Regions from separate parts of the Weissella sp. ESL1139 genome, predicted to be linked through region 1. Evidence: riboswitches for the same ligand, from Rfam matches in the RefSeq annotation. Region 1 holds a riboswitch; the other holds the start of a gene.
The links. A riboswitch is a leader RNA that binds a small molecule or an ion and turns the genes downstream of it on or off. The one in region 1 is predicted to bind thiamine pyrophosphate.
Positions count from the first base shown of each region.

Region 1 (6,418 bases):
CCTGGTTAATTTCATGGGTATCAATTCGGATGTCACGATAACCGTGATCTAATGAAAGCAACACTAAATCATGAATTAAATGATGCGCTAATCCTTGCCCACGCACATCAGCATCAATGGCGATACGATGCAAGGTCATATATTGACTTTCATTGCCTAACCAAGAACCGTCAATATCCTCATAAGCTTGTTCAGGACCGGGGACTAATTTACCGACACCAGCGACAACATGATTATGAATTAAAACATAGACAATGCCTTGTTCAATATCATGTACAAATTCATCGCGTTGTGGTTCAGCGCTTCCTTGCCATTGTGGTGAATTTTGGCTACCTAAATAGGCGACTGCTTGTTGAATAATATGGAAAATAGCGTCCACGTCAGTTGGTTTTGCTAAACGTGTATAAGTTAATGACATAAAGCTTTCCCCCTTATCGGTATTTATTTTGTATTTAATTATAGCAAAAACACATAAAAAAATAAGTTAATAAATAGCACTTTTTTAACCTATTATAAGCTTTGATTCGGTATAATAATGAGAATACTAATTGAACGATAAATGAAACGAGGAGTTCGTGAATGCAAAAACGACCAGGAGATACTATCTTCCGTGCTGTTAAGGGCGCATTAATTGGATCAGGCTTTATTTTACCGGGTATTAGTGGCGGGGCTTTAGCCGCTGTCTTTGGATTATATGAACGATTGATTTTGTTCATGGCGAATCCATTTAAAAATTTTAAAGCTAACGTTAAATTCTTTTTACCAGTGGGAATCGGTGCCGTAATTGGCATTTTTCTACTATCTTTTGTTATCAGTTTCATGTTGGGTGAAATTGAAAGTGTGGCACGCTGGTTTTTCATTGGTGCTATTTTAGGAACTATTCCGACATTGTGGTACGAAGCTGGAAAACATGGTCGATCGTTAACTGATATTGGTTTGATGATTTTGGCCGGTATTTTAATGCTTGTATTTTTATGGTTTGGTCAACCTCTTTTCTCAACCATTGAACCTAGTATTGGTGCGTGGATTTTAGCTGGTGCGTTAATCGGTTTGGGATTGCTAGTACCTGGATTGAGTCCATCGAATTTTTTGATTTACTTGGGCTTATATAAAGGAATGAGTGATGGGATTAAAACGGGTGATTTATCAGTTTTGCTACCATTAATTGTTGGTTTATTAGTCGTTGTCCTACTTTGTTCTAAAGTGATGGCGTATATTTTTAAAGTAGCATATGCAAAGCTATTTCATATTATCTTCGGTATCGTGATGGCTTCAACGGTTATGATTGTGCCGGTTGATTATAGTGACTTTACAATGTGGCATTACCTATTTTCAATCGTCTTGCTAGCATTAGGAACATGGTTAGGTTGGTGGATGGGTAATTTGGAACAAAAGGTTAAACCAGCTTAGATTTAAGTGAAATCGCTTACACAAAATGTTTGTTTTTATCAGAAAAACGTGCTACTGTTAAGTAGTTAAGTAAATTAACGTATCTGGGGTGCCAATTTGGCTGAGAATATACCCACGGAACCTGATTTGGTTAGAACCTGCGCAGGAAGATACAGTCCATTTTATAGAAATTGATGGGTAGTCTTTTTGGGTATACAAAGAGACTACCCTTTTTATTTTATTCGGATTGCATAAAGCAATTGGCAAAAACTAAATCTAATAATCATCGTCTGGGGTGCCGTAAGGCTGAGATTTACCCATGAACCTGATGTCGGTAATGCGATCGAAGGAAGTGCGATATTTGACTGTGTGTCAAAGCCCTTCTTTCGTATCGGAAAGGAGGGCTTTTTTAATGATTAATGTTAATGGTAAGGCGCTAGATAATATGGTTGGCAAAACGCTAGCTGATCTAGTCGCAATAAAAACAGATATGACACAAAACGTTGTTGTGGAATTGAACGGTGAAATCATTCATCGCCCAGAATTAGCAACGAAAACTTTAGCTGAAAATGATCATGTTGAATTGATTTCATTTGTTGGTGGTGGTTAGAAGAAAGGAACAGAAAATGATACCAAAGTTTCAAGGCGTCGACGTTGAAGATTTCTTTATGGGGATGAAAGAACGTAATGTCGCTGGGACTACAGAGAAATTACAAAATGCCCGGGTTACGATTGCCGGTGCTGGTGGCTTAGGTTCAAATATTGCCATCGCGCTAGCACGGAGTGGTGTTGGTCATTTGACAATTATTGATTTTGACACGATTGAAATGAGTAATTTAAACCGGCAGCAATATAAAGTGAGTCAAATTGGGTTGCCTAAAGTGGCTGCACTTAAGCAGAATCTATTGGAATTTAATCCATTTATCGAAATTGATACAATCCAAACCAAGGTAACGCCTGGTAATATCGGTGAGTTATTTGGTGATTGTGATATTGTCTGCGAGGCCTTTGATAATCCGATGGCTAAAGCGATGTTATTGGATTGGGTAACGGAGTTGTATCCCGATAAGCCATTGGTTATGGGTAATGGTATGGCCGGTTTGCATGTGACAAACGGGATGCAGACGAAGCAACAATTAGCGAATGTTTATATTTGTGGGGATGGTTCAAGTGTTGGTGCTGAAGGATTGATGGCACCACGTGTGATGGTTTGTGCAGGTCATGAAGCTAATGCCATTTTACGTTTGTTAACAGACCAGCCTGTCTTATCAGAATAGGAGATTATTAATAATGATGGAAAATAATGATGATTTGATTCTTGGCGGCCACCATTTTGGTTCACGATTCATTTTGGGATCTGGTAAATATTCATATGAATTAATTGATTCAGCCATTCACCATGCGGGTGCGCAAATTATTACGATGGCTCTTCGTCGTACGAATACTAGTGAAGAAAACATTCTTAACTACATTCCAGATGATGTAACGATTTTGCCGAACACTTCAGGTAGTACAAATGCTGAAGAAGCTATTCGTACTGCCCGGATTGCGCGTGAATTAAGTGGCAGTGATTTTATTAAGCTTGAAGTTGTGCCTGATAAAAAATACTTACTACCAGACAATGAAGAAACAATCAAAGCAACTAAGGTATTGGCTGATGAAGGATTTATCGTACTACCTTACATGCTTCCTGATTTGAATGCAGCACGCAAGATGGTTGAAGCGGGTGCTGCTGCCATCATGCCTTTGGGTGCCCCAATTGGTACGAATAAAGGTTTGACGACGAAGGATTTGATTCAAATTTTGATTGATGAAATTGATTTACCAATTATTGTCGATGCCGGTATTGGCCGTCCTAGTCAAGCTGCTGAAGCAATGGAAATGGGTGCTGCTGCCGTGATGGCTAATACGGCCATGGCAACGGCTGAGGATATTCCATTGATGTCTGAAGCCTTTAAGTTGGCTGTTGAAGCTGGTCGTAAAGGTTACCTAGCCCACCCTGGACGTGTGTTAGATAAAAAAGCAGCTGCTTCATCTCCTGTCTCAGGTGTCAGCAAGTAAATCGGGTTATTCAAATGGTGCAAGTATTAGATTTAATACAACAATTTACGCAGGAACCTGATCAAAACAGGTTGGTTTATAACAAAGCCTGGTTGGTCAATCAACAATCGTTAATCCAACTTGGTCAACAAGCTGGTGCTACTGCAACGGTTGATGATTATGGCAATGTTTATTTAGATTTTCCCGGACAGCTAGATGTAAAACCTATCGCGACTGGTTCGCATATGGATACCGTGCGACATGGTGGTCGTTATGACGGGTTATATGGTGTTTTAGGTGGCTTTTGTGCAATCCAGCAGTTGTATCAACAAGGCCACATACCCAAAAGACCAGTTCGCTTGATTTCATTTAGTGAAGAAGAAGGCAGCTGTTTTCCAGCGGCCTTTACGGGTTCAAAATACTATACAGGTACAACGCAGACAACAACATTACTTGATGATCAAGGCATTTCATTTGATGATGCAAGAGTAGTAGCCGTTAACCAGTTACAAAGCCTACCCAATGTACAAAAGCAGTCGGTTGACCTACCTGCAACTTTTACCGAATTACACATTGAACAAGGTCCCAGACTTGCGCAAAGTCATAAAACAATCGGTCTCGTGACAGGCATTGTCGCCCAAAATCGATATGATGTGACCGTACATGGACAGGCAAATCATGCTGGCACGACACCGATGGCTCAGCGCCAAGATGCCGTTGCCATGGCAAGTAAGTTAATGACGCAACTTTATGCATTGGCAGATGAAATAGCAGATGGTTTGACGTTTACGATTGGTGAGATTCATGTCACGCCGAATACTAGTAATGTTGTGGCTGGAACTTGTACTTTTACGATTGATTGTCGGGCAAATACCGATGAACAATTAGACCAGTTTGTGACTAAAATGATGGCTTGTATTGAGCAATGTCAAGCAGCAACAATCACGCCAACCCTACATGTACCAGCAACTGCACTATCTACCGACCTATTGTCCCACAATATGAATTTGGTCAGTGAGATGCATGTTCCTTATCAAGCATTATTCTCAGGTGCTGGTCATGATAGCCAGATTATGAGCGCGGTTGTGCCAACCACGATGATTTTTGTGCCGAGTGAAGCAGGTATTAGTCATGCACCGGCTGAATATACCGAACCAGCGGATTTGAACACGGGTGTTAACGTATTAGCAGCTAGTTTATCGCAACAAGTAAATGAAACATGGTGAAGCAGATGAAGGCAAAATTGAATCTAACAACGCAAATTATTATTGGTATGGTGGTTGGTCTGATATTAGGCGCAGTTTTTGGTACTAAGATTGCCGGTATCAAAATTGTTGGGAATATTTTTCTCCGCTTAATTCAAATGGCTGTAATTCCTTTAGTATTTTGTACGGTCACGGCAGCAATTGGTAAGTTACCGATTAAACGCTTAGGTCGGTTAGGTTTTAAAATTGTGGCTTGGTTTACAATCACCACGTTGCTTGCGGCTTTAGTCGGTTTGTTACTAGGTTGGTGGTTCCATCCTGGTGTTGGCTTGCATCTAACGCTTGACCCGTCTCTGACTGATGAAATCACTAAAAACAAAGCTTCTTCAACCGATATGATTTTGGGCTTTTTCCCAGTTAATATTTTTGAATCACTCGCAAAAGGTAACGTGATTCAGGTAATTATTTTTGCGCTATTGTTTGGTTTCGTATTGAGCAAAGCGAACAATAAGCAACAGTATGATGGCATATTGAATGGTTTGCACCAAATAAATCAATTATTAATTGGTGTTATTCAAATTGTGTTACGTATCGCACCACTTGGTATCGGCGCTTTAATGGCGGCTGTTACAGCCGAGAATGGTTTACAAGTTTTACTACCCCTAGTAAAATTCTTGGGATTATTCGGCATCGGTACTCTTTTATTTTTAATCGGATTATTTGGCATGATTATGATACGAGCGCACATGTCTTTGCGCACGGTTATGCATGGGTTCGCGAATATTTTATTAATTGCAATGACCACAACTTCTTCAGCAGCGTCATTACCAGTAGAAATGAACGATGCACAAGAACGGCTGGGCGTTAATAAAGAAATTAGCGAGCTGGTGTTACCGTTGGGGATGGCACTAAACAGTAACGGTTTAGCCATGTACCTCGCACTAGCCTGCGTGACGATGACCCAATTTTATGGGCTATCCCTTTCGTTTATGATGATGTTAAAAATTGTCCTATTAGCAATTGTTGCTTGTTTAGGAACAGTTGCGGTACCAGGTGGTGGTATCGTTGCGTTGACAATCATTGTGCCAACACTAGGATTACCACTAGAAAGCATTGCTTTATTTGCTGGTATTGACTGGTTCTCAGGTATCTTCCGCACCGTTTTGAACGTGGTTGGTGATACCACAACAGCGATTATGATCGCTGCTGATGAGGATAAGTTGAATCAGGTTGAAGCAATGGAAAATTGAAATGTATGATAGAAAGCTTAGTCATTGCGATGGCTAGGTTTTTTTATTGGTTGGGATTTTGTTTTTGTGAAGTTATTTTGTAGAAAATTTTCAAATAATAGGGTTTACGCTGTGAAAATATAGTAAACTGAATACAGGAGTTTACACATTTTTGAGGGGTAACGTTATGAACGATTATGAGTCAGAGCAAAATTTAGAAAATAAACTAATGAGTCGTTTCAATGGCCTTGGTTATAAAACCGTGGTTCTACCAGATGAAACTAGTTTATTAGCTCATTTTCGACAAATTTTAAATGAACAAAACATCAATAACTTAAATCATGAGCCGTTAACAGATTCTGAATTTAAACGCGCACTAAATGAATTAGTTGGGGCCAAAAGTCATTATCAAATTGCACGACAATTACGTGGTTCAGATGCTAATCCAATGGGGAAAATTAGTATTCAACGTGATAATGATGAAGTGGTTTATTTAACAATTTTTGATGGCTTACATGTAGATAACAATCGTTATGAAGTTGCCCATCAAATTAC
Region 1 covers NZ_CP196375.1:1,726,668-1,733,085, reverse strand. Annotated here, with positions in the region: gene ACSYSF_RS08570 (GNAT family N-acetyltransferase) at 1-418, opposite strand, end outside; gene ACSYSF_RS08565 (DUF368 domain-containing protein) at 580-1,410, shown strand; TPP riboswitch at 1,485-1,575, shown strand; TPP riboswitch at 1,671-1,759, shown strand; gene thiS (sulfur carrier protein ThiS) at 1,802-1,999, shown strand; gene thiF (sulfur carrier protein ThiS adenylyltransferase ThiF) at 2,016-2,666, shown strand; gene ACSYSF_RS08550 (thiazole synthase) at 2,680-3,450, shown strand; gene ACSYSF_RS08545 (hydantoinase/carbamoylase family amidase) at 3,465-4,655, shown strand; gene ACSYSF_RS08540 (dicarboxylate/amino acid:cation symporter) at 4,661-5,884, shown strand; gene ACSYSF_RS08535 (type I restriction endonuclease subunit R) at 6,051-6,418, shown strand, end outside.

Region 2 (6,418 bases), 910 kb from region 1:
GTTACCTAATCTTGAAACCACGACCTTAGCATTAAGTCGTTTTATTCTAGCACCAGCAACAATGGCCTTAATAATGTTGCCGTTCGATTTGCCAACATTATTAAAACAAGTCTTCATTGTTCAAGCAGCGATGCCTGCCATGACTAATGCGGCGATTATGGCGCTCCATTATAATGCAGATTACAAATTTGCTTCAATCAGTATCACACAAACAACTTTGCTGATGCTACTGGTTATTCCGATTTTAATGTTAATTATTACATAATAGACAATCAAACGACTAAGGTTAATGTTAACTTCAGTCGTTTTTTGTATAACAACAATTAATATACATTAATTTATGTATATTTTTAGCTTTTAGACTTGTTTTTTAGAATTTAATTGCATATTATTACATTTATTGTTAGTATAATGGTACATTAATTAAATTACTTGGGGGATTTAAATATGACAACAATACAACCACAAAGTTATTACACCAACTGGCTAAACGACTTAAAATCACTGTTATCAATTGCTTCTGTGCGTGATGATTCTTTGGCTTCAACCGAAGCACCTTATGGACCAGGTCCGAAGGCGGCTCTAGACTTTATGATGTCAATCGCTGAACGAGATGGTTTTGAAAACATTGGTACAGTTGGTAACCGTGCCGGTTATATTTATATTGGACCAGAAAACGATGATGATCCAATTGGTGTGCTTGTGCATGTCGACGTTGTCCCTGTCAATGACCTTGATCAGTGGCAGAGTGATCCATTTATTCCAGTAATCAAAGATGACAATTATCTCTATGCCCGTGGTGCAAATGATATGAAATCAGGGGTTATGCTAACTTATTATGCAATTAAAGCCATTCAAGATGCTAACATACCACTTAAGCATCAAATCCGTTTCATTATTGGAACTGATGAAGAGAGTGAATGGGCTGATATGCATCAGTACTTTGCTGAAGAAGGTGCACTTAATCATGGCTTTTCACCAGATGGGTCGGCCGATTTATCATATGGTGAAAAGGGGATTAGCCAATTAGATTTGTATTTTAACAGTACTAACGATAGTGATAGTGATATTCAATTGGACAATTTCCACAGTGGTACTGCAACAAATGTGCTACCGGGATTTGCGACAGCCACTGTAACTGGCATTGATCCAAGCGACTATACGACATACTGTGACAAAGCTGGCGTAACCGGTGATGTAAAACAAATTGGTGACGAAATTACTCTAAGTTTACAAGGTGTTGCAACCCACGCTGCCCGCCCAGAAACTGGTAAAAACGCTGCCACATACTTAGCTAATTACTTAGCCCAATTTGATTTCAGTGATAATGCAGCTAACTTCTTACAATTTATCGGTCAAAAACTCCACGAAGATCCATTTGGTGAAAAATCAGGTTACGGTAAAGCTGAGCCAAAATTAGGTAAGACCAGTCAAAATATTGGGATTACTGATTTTGTCGCTGGTGAAAAAGGGCACATTAATTTGAACTTCCGTTACTCATTAACTTTTGATGAAGCCAACACTGTTACTCAAATCTTAACTAATGAACCATGGCTTTCAAATATTGACCGTGATCCAGCCAGTTTGGTGCCACATTATGTTGGTAAAGACAATCCAGTTGTCACATTATTAGCAGAAGCTTATAAATCAGTAACTGGTTCATTACCTGAACAAGGTGTCGGTGGTGGGGCTTCATTCGGCCGTTTAATGCCGAATGGTGTTGGATTTGGTGTAATTCCAACTAGTGAACCTTCATTAGCTCACAAGGCCAATGAAGCCTTTAATTTAGACAATTATGAAAATGGCTTCAATGCTTTAGTGACCGAAATATTAGCTTTATCAGATAATTTATAATGTACATTGACCATGCCTATGTATCATGAGATAATTAAGGCAGTTAAATAATTTACTAGGGGAGCTTTACGCTGAGACGATTAATTATCGGACCCTTCGAACCTGTTTAGTTAGTACTAACGAAGGAAAGTAATGGTAAAATGCGATTTCACACACAGAAACCAGGAATTTCCTAGTTTCTGTGTTTTTTTTATGCCATATATTTTGGAGGACATTATGATAGAGGTACCACAAGTTGTCACAATTGCATCAATTGATTCCAGTGGGGGAGCTGGTGTCAATGCTGATTTAAAAACGTTTCATAATCAAAAAGTATACGCAGCGACTGTTATTGTCGGTTTAACAGCCCAAAACACATACGGGGTACAAGATCAATATCCAATTCCAACTGATTTCATTGGTGAAGAATTTAAAAGTATTGCTGATGATCTTAATATTCGAGCCGCCAAAACGGGGGCCTTATTAGATGCTCAACGGGTTCATGCAGTTGCAAATGCATGGCAACAGTATCAATTTGGCAAGTTAGTTATTGATCCGGTAATGGTTGCTAAAGGTGGTGCTCATCTACTGAGTGATCAAGCCATTTCAACAATGATTACTGAATTAATACCACAAGCCTTTTTAATTACACCGAATTTGCCAGAAGCTGAAGTTTTGGTTAACAAAACGCTTGATACAGATACCGCCATCGTACAAGCAGCTCGTGAAATTCAACAAATGGGTGTTAAAAATGTCTTAATTAAGGGTGGCCATCGTAGCGACGATAACAATAATTTTGCTGATTACATTTTATATGAGGATGGGACATCTGAATGGTTTAGCATGCCTGGTATAAAAACTAATCGTACTCATGGGACTGGTGATACTTTATCAGCATTCATCACAGCTAATTTAGCCAAGGGTTATGAATTAAAGAATATTATGCCCAAAGCTAAACAATTTACGTATGAGGCCATTCGTCAAACTATTAATGTTGGCCATGGTCATGGGCCGCTCAACCACTGGGTCGAAACGAATATGGAGTAAAGACAATGAATTATCATAATTACTTATTAAATCAATCACAATCAATTTTAGATAATATTTATCAGTCTTCATTTGTAAAGGGCATTGGCTTTAACAACTTAACCCAAGCGCAACGCGATTATTACGTTGCCCAAGATACGTATTATACTGATAAATTTGCGCATTTATTTGATTTAACAACTGCTAAATTAACGCATGAACAACAAGCTAGTAAACCACGACATGTGGATGAATCGGACCCTCATGATGCATTACTACCAAGTCCAGCTATGCTAAATATTCCACCAGATGATCATAACTTGGCATATCTAGATCACATGGAAAAAGCGATTACTAATGGTGATGCCACCAATGCAATGTTGGCATTATTACCATGTACAGAATCATATCATTTAATTGGTAAGCATTACTTAGGTGCGACACCAGATAATGTATACCTACCATGGTTAGAATTCTATACAAGTGATGACTACACAACCTTAACGCAATGGAGTTGGCAAGTGGTTGATGAACAAGTACCTGACTGGACAAAGTTAACATTAGATAAGCAAAATGAATATTTAGACACTTATTTAACTTCTTATCGTTATGAATTATCATTCTGGGAACATGCTGCTGAACATTAAATAACCGGTATGAATGTTATAATAGAAGTATCTTATATATAAGGAGAAAATATAAAATGAATACATTAATTTCAGTTGCAATTGCACCATTTGGTGTTGGCGATGAACTAAGTAGTTATGTTGATGATATTATTGGGGTAATTGAAGCATCTGGTTTAACTTATAAAACTTCATCTATGGGTACCGAAATTGAAGGTGAGTGGACTGAAGTAATGGATACTGTTCAAAAAGCAATTAAAACTTTAACTGATAACGGTATTCGTGCCTATGTTTCATTAAATGCTGATATTCGTCCGGGTCATACAAACACAATTGAAACCAAATTAGAAAAAATCAATCATAAGTTAGAAGGTTAATTTTTTGTAATTTATTAACATTGAGAGCTAAGGCATATGTCTTAGCTTATTTTTTATGTTAAATACATAAAATTCTTATTATTAGCATATTTTATATAGACATTTCCTAAAAACAGTACTATATTAGTACGGGTAAGCGTTTTCGCAAGTAACGTTATGCATTATTTTTTAGGTTTTAGGAGATTCTTATTATGCAAGCTGCAACATCGTCGTCACAAGGACGTCCCAAAGTTGTTAACCGCTGGTTAGTTATCTTAGGAACAGTTCTTGTTCAATTAGGAGTAGGTACTTTTTATGCGTGGAGTATTTTTAATACACCTATTTTAAAAATGTTTAATCAATTAGTTATTGATTCCAAAACTGGTAACCCAGCTACGGTTCAACCACATTTAGGATCAATTTCATTGATTTTTTCTATCGGTGCATTATCACTATCATTATCAACCATTTTCGTTGGTGCGTTAGTTAAAAAATTTAGTGTCCGTAAAGTTACAATCACTGCCGGAATTGTATTTGGTTTAGCTACAATTATTGCTTCATTTGTTAAATCATCAGATCAATTATGGTTATACTATCTTTCTGTTGGTGTTATGTTAGGTGCTGCTGATGGTATTGCTTATATGGCAACACTTTCAAATGCGATTAAATGGTTCCCAGAAAAAACTGGTTTGATTTCTGGAATTTCTGTTGCTTTTTATGGGCTTGGTTCATTTGTATTTAAATATATTGATTCAGCCATTTTAGGAAATGATCTAGTTCATAATTTGCCATACGCATTAATGGGTTGGGGACTACTTTCAATGGTATTAATCGTTGGTGGTGCGTTACTTATCCATGATGCACCTGATACACAATCGGACGAAGCTGTTGATGATCCAACCCATCATGAATTTACAACTCGTGAAATGTTACGGACACCACAAGCATATTTGCTATTTATTGCCTTGTTAACAATTTCTTTGTCAGTATACTTGACTGGAATTGCCGCTAACTTGGGAACTAATTTAGCTGGTCTAGATGTGACACAAGCAACTAACATTGTTGCCTTAGTAGCAATTGCTAACACTGTTGGTCGTTTCTTAATCGGTTCATTATCAGATAAGTTTGGCCGTAAGCCAATGTTCATTCTTTCATATACGGTAACGTTTATTGCCGTTGCAACATTAGCATTCAGTAGTCATCTTAGCGTCCCTGTATTCTATACAGCTATGATGGCTGTTGGTTTCTTTTTTGGTGGTACGATTACTGTTTATCCAACGATGGCCGGTGATTACTTCGGACTAAAGAATCATAGTCAAAATTATTCATTGATTTATCAAGGATTTGGCTTTGGAAGTCTAGCTGGCGCTGTTATTCTATCACTAGCAGGTGGTAACTTAGCAGTTGTCTTTAACGTTTATCTCGTTATGTTAATCGTTTCATTAATTATTTGGATTTTCATTAAGAAACCAGTGTACCGTGGTTAATTAATTATCAAATATAAATTTAAAAGCTACTAATTTAAAAAAATTAGTAGCTTTTTCTATACTATTTCGTATATAATACTGTCTAAGGCAATATTATATACGAAATAGGAGTTACTTATGTCAACACAAACAGTAAAAAGCCATTTTGGCAAGTTAACAACCTTTGATATTAAAATAATTGGTATCGTGCTAATGGTTGTTGATCACTTTCATCAAACTTTTGTTCCATTAGGGGCACCGGCATGGTTAGACTGGTTTGGTCGTCCTGTCGCAACCTTATTCTTCTTTACAACCGTACTTGGTTTCACATATACGCATAGTAAAAAGAGCTATATGTTACGTTTATACATTAGCATGGTTGTCATGGCCATTTTAATGAGTCTAACACAACAAATTATTGGTTTTGATAAAGTACAACTAATTAATAATATTTTCCGTGATTTGTTTATCGGTACCATTTTTATGGCTGGTGTTGATCAATTCGAAAAGGTTAAAGAGGGGCAAGCTGCTAAGCATGTTAGCTTAGGTATTTTACTATTCTTGCTACCATTCTTACTATCAATTATTGTCTTGCCATTAACATCTTCATTAGATCCTTCATATACAGGTAATCAACTACTCTTGCAAGCCGTATTAGCATTTGATCCAGCAATTCTGTTAGCTGAAAACACACTTATGGTACTCTTGATTCCTGTCTTATATATTTTCCGTAATATCCGTTGGGCACAATTACTAAGTATTGCCGTTGTTGCTTTAATTTACGGATTGATGGGATCAACACAATGGTTAATGATCTTTGCGATTATCCCAATTGCTTTGTACAGCGGTGAAAAGGGACGTGGTATGAAATCTTTCTTCTATATTTTCTACCCAGCACATATTATTATCCTATACGCATTAGCTGCTTGGCTTTATTAAAAAAATACGTACAATACAAAAAGGCGCACATCGCATTGATGTGCGCCTTTTGTCACGTACAAATTATTATTTTGCGTAACGGTAAACCTTTGCTTCAAATGGACGTAGGGTAGCACCCTTGTCATCATCGTAGTTACTAATCAATACTTCAGCATTTTCAGGCACGTCATAT
Region 2 covers NZ_CP196375.1:767,796-774,213, reverse strand. Annotated here, with positions in the region: gene ACSYSF_RS03630 (AEC family transporter) at 1-265, shown strand, start outside; gene ACSYSF_RS03625 (Sapep family Mn(2+)-dependent dipeptidase) at 448-1,854, shown strand; TPP riboswitch at 1,902-1,999, shown strand; gene thiD (bifunctional hydroxymethylpyrimidine kinase/phosphomethylpyrimidine kinase) at 2,071-2,880, shown strand; gene ACSYSF_RS03615 (TenA family protein) at 2,886-3,506, shown strand; gene ACSYSF_RS03610 (MTH1187 family thiamine-binding protein) at 3,563-3,862, shown strand; gene ACSYSF_RS03605 (OFA family MFS transporter) at 4,054-5,328, shown strand; gene ACSYSF_RS03600 (TraX family protein) at 5,446-6,246, shown strand; gene ACSYSF_RS03595 (glycoside hydrolase family 13 protein) at 6,313-6,418, opposite strand, start outside.
Region 2: linked by a shared signal. The riboswitch ahead of thiD (bifunctional hydroxymethylpyrimidine kinase/phosphomethylpyrimidine kinase) and the one ahead of thiS (sulfur carrier protein ThiS) in region 1 are both predicted to bind thiamine pyrophosphate.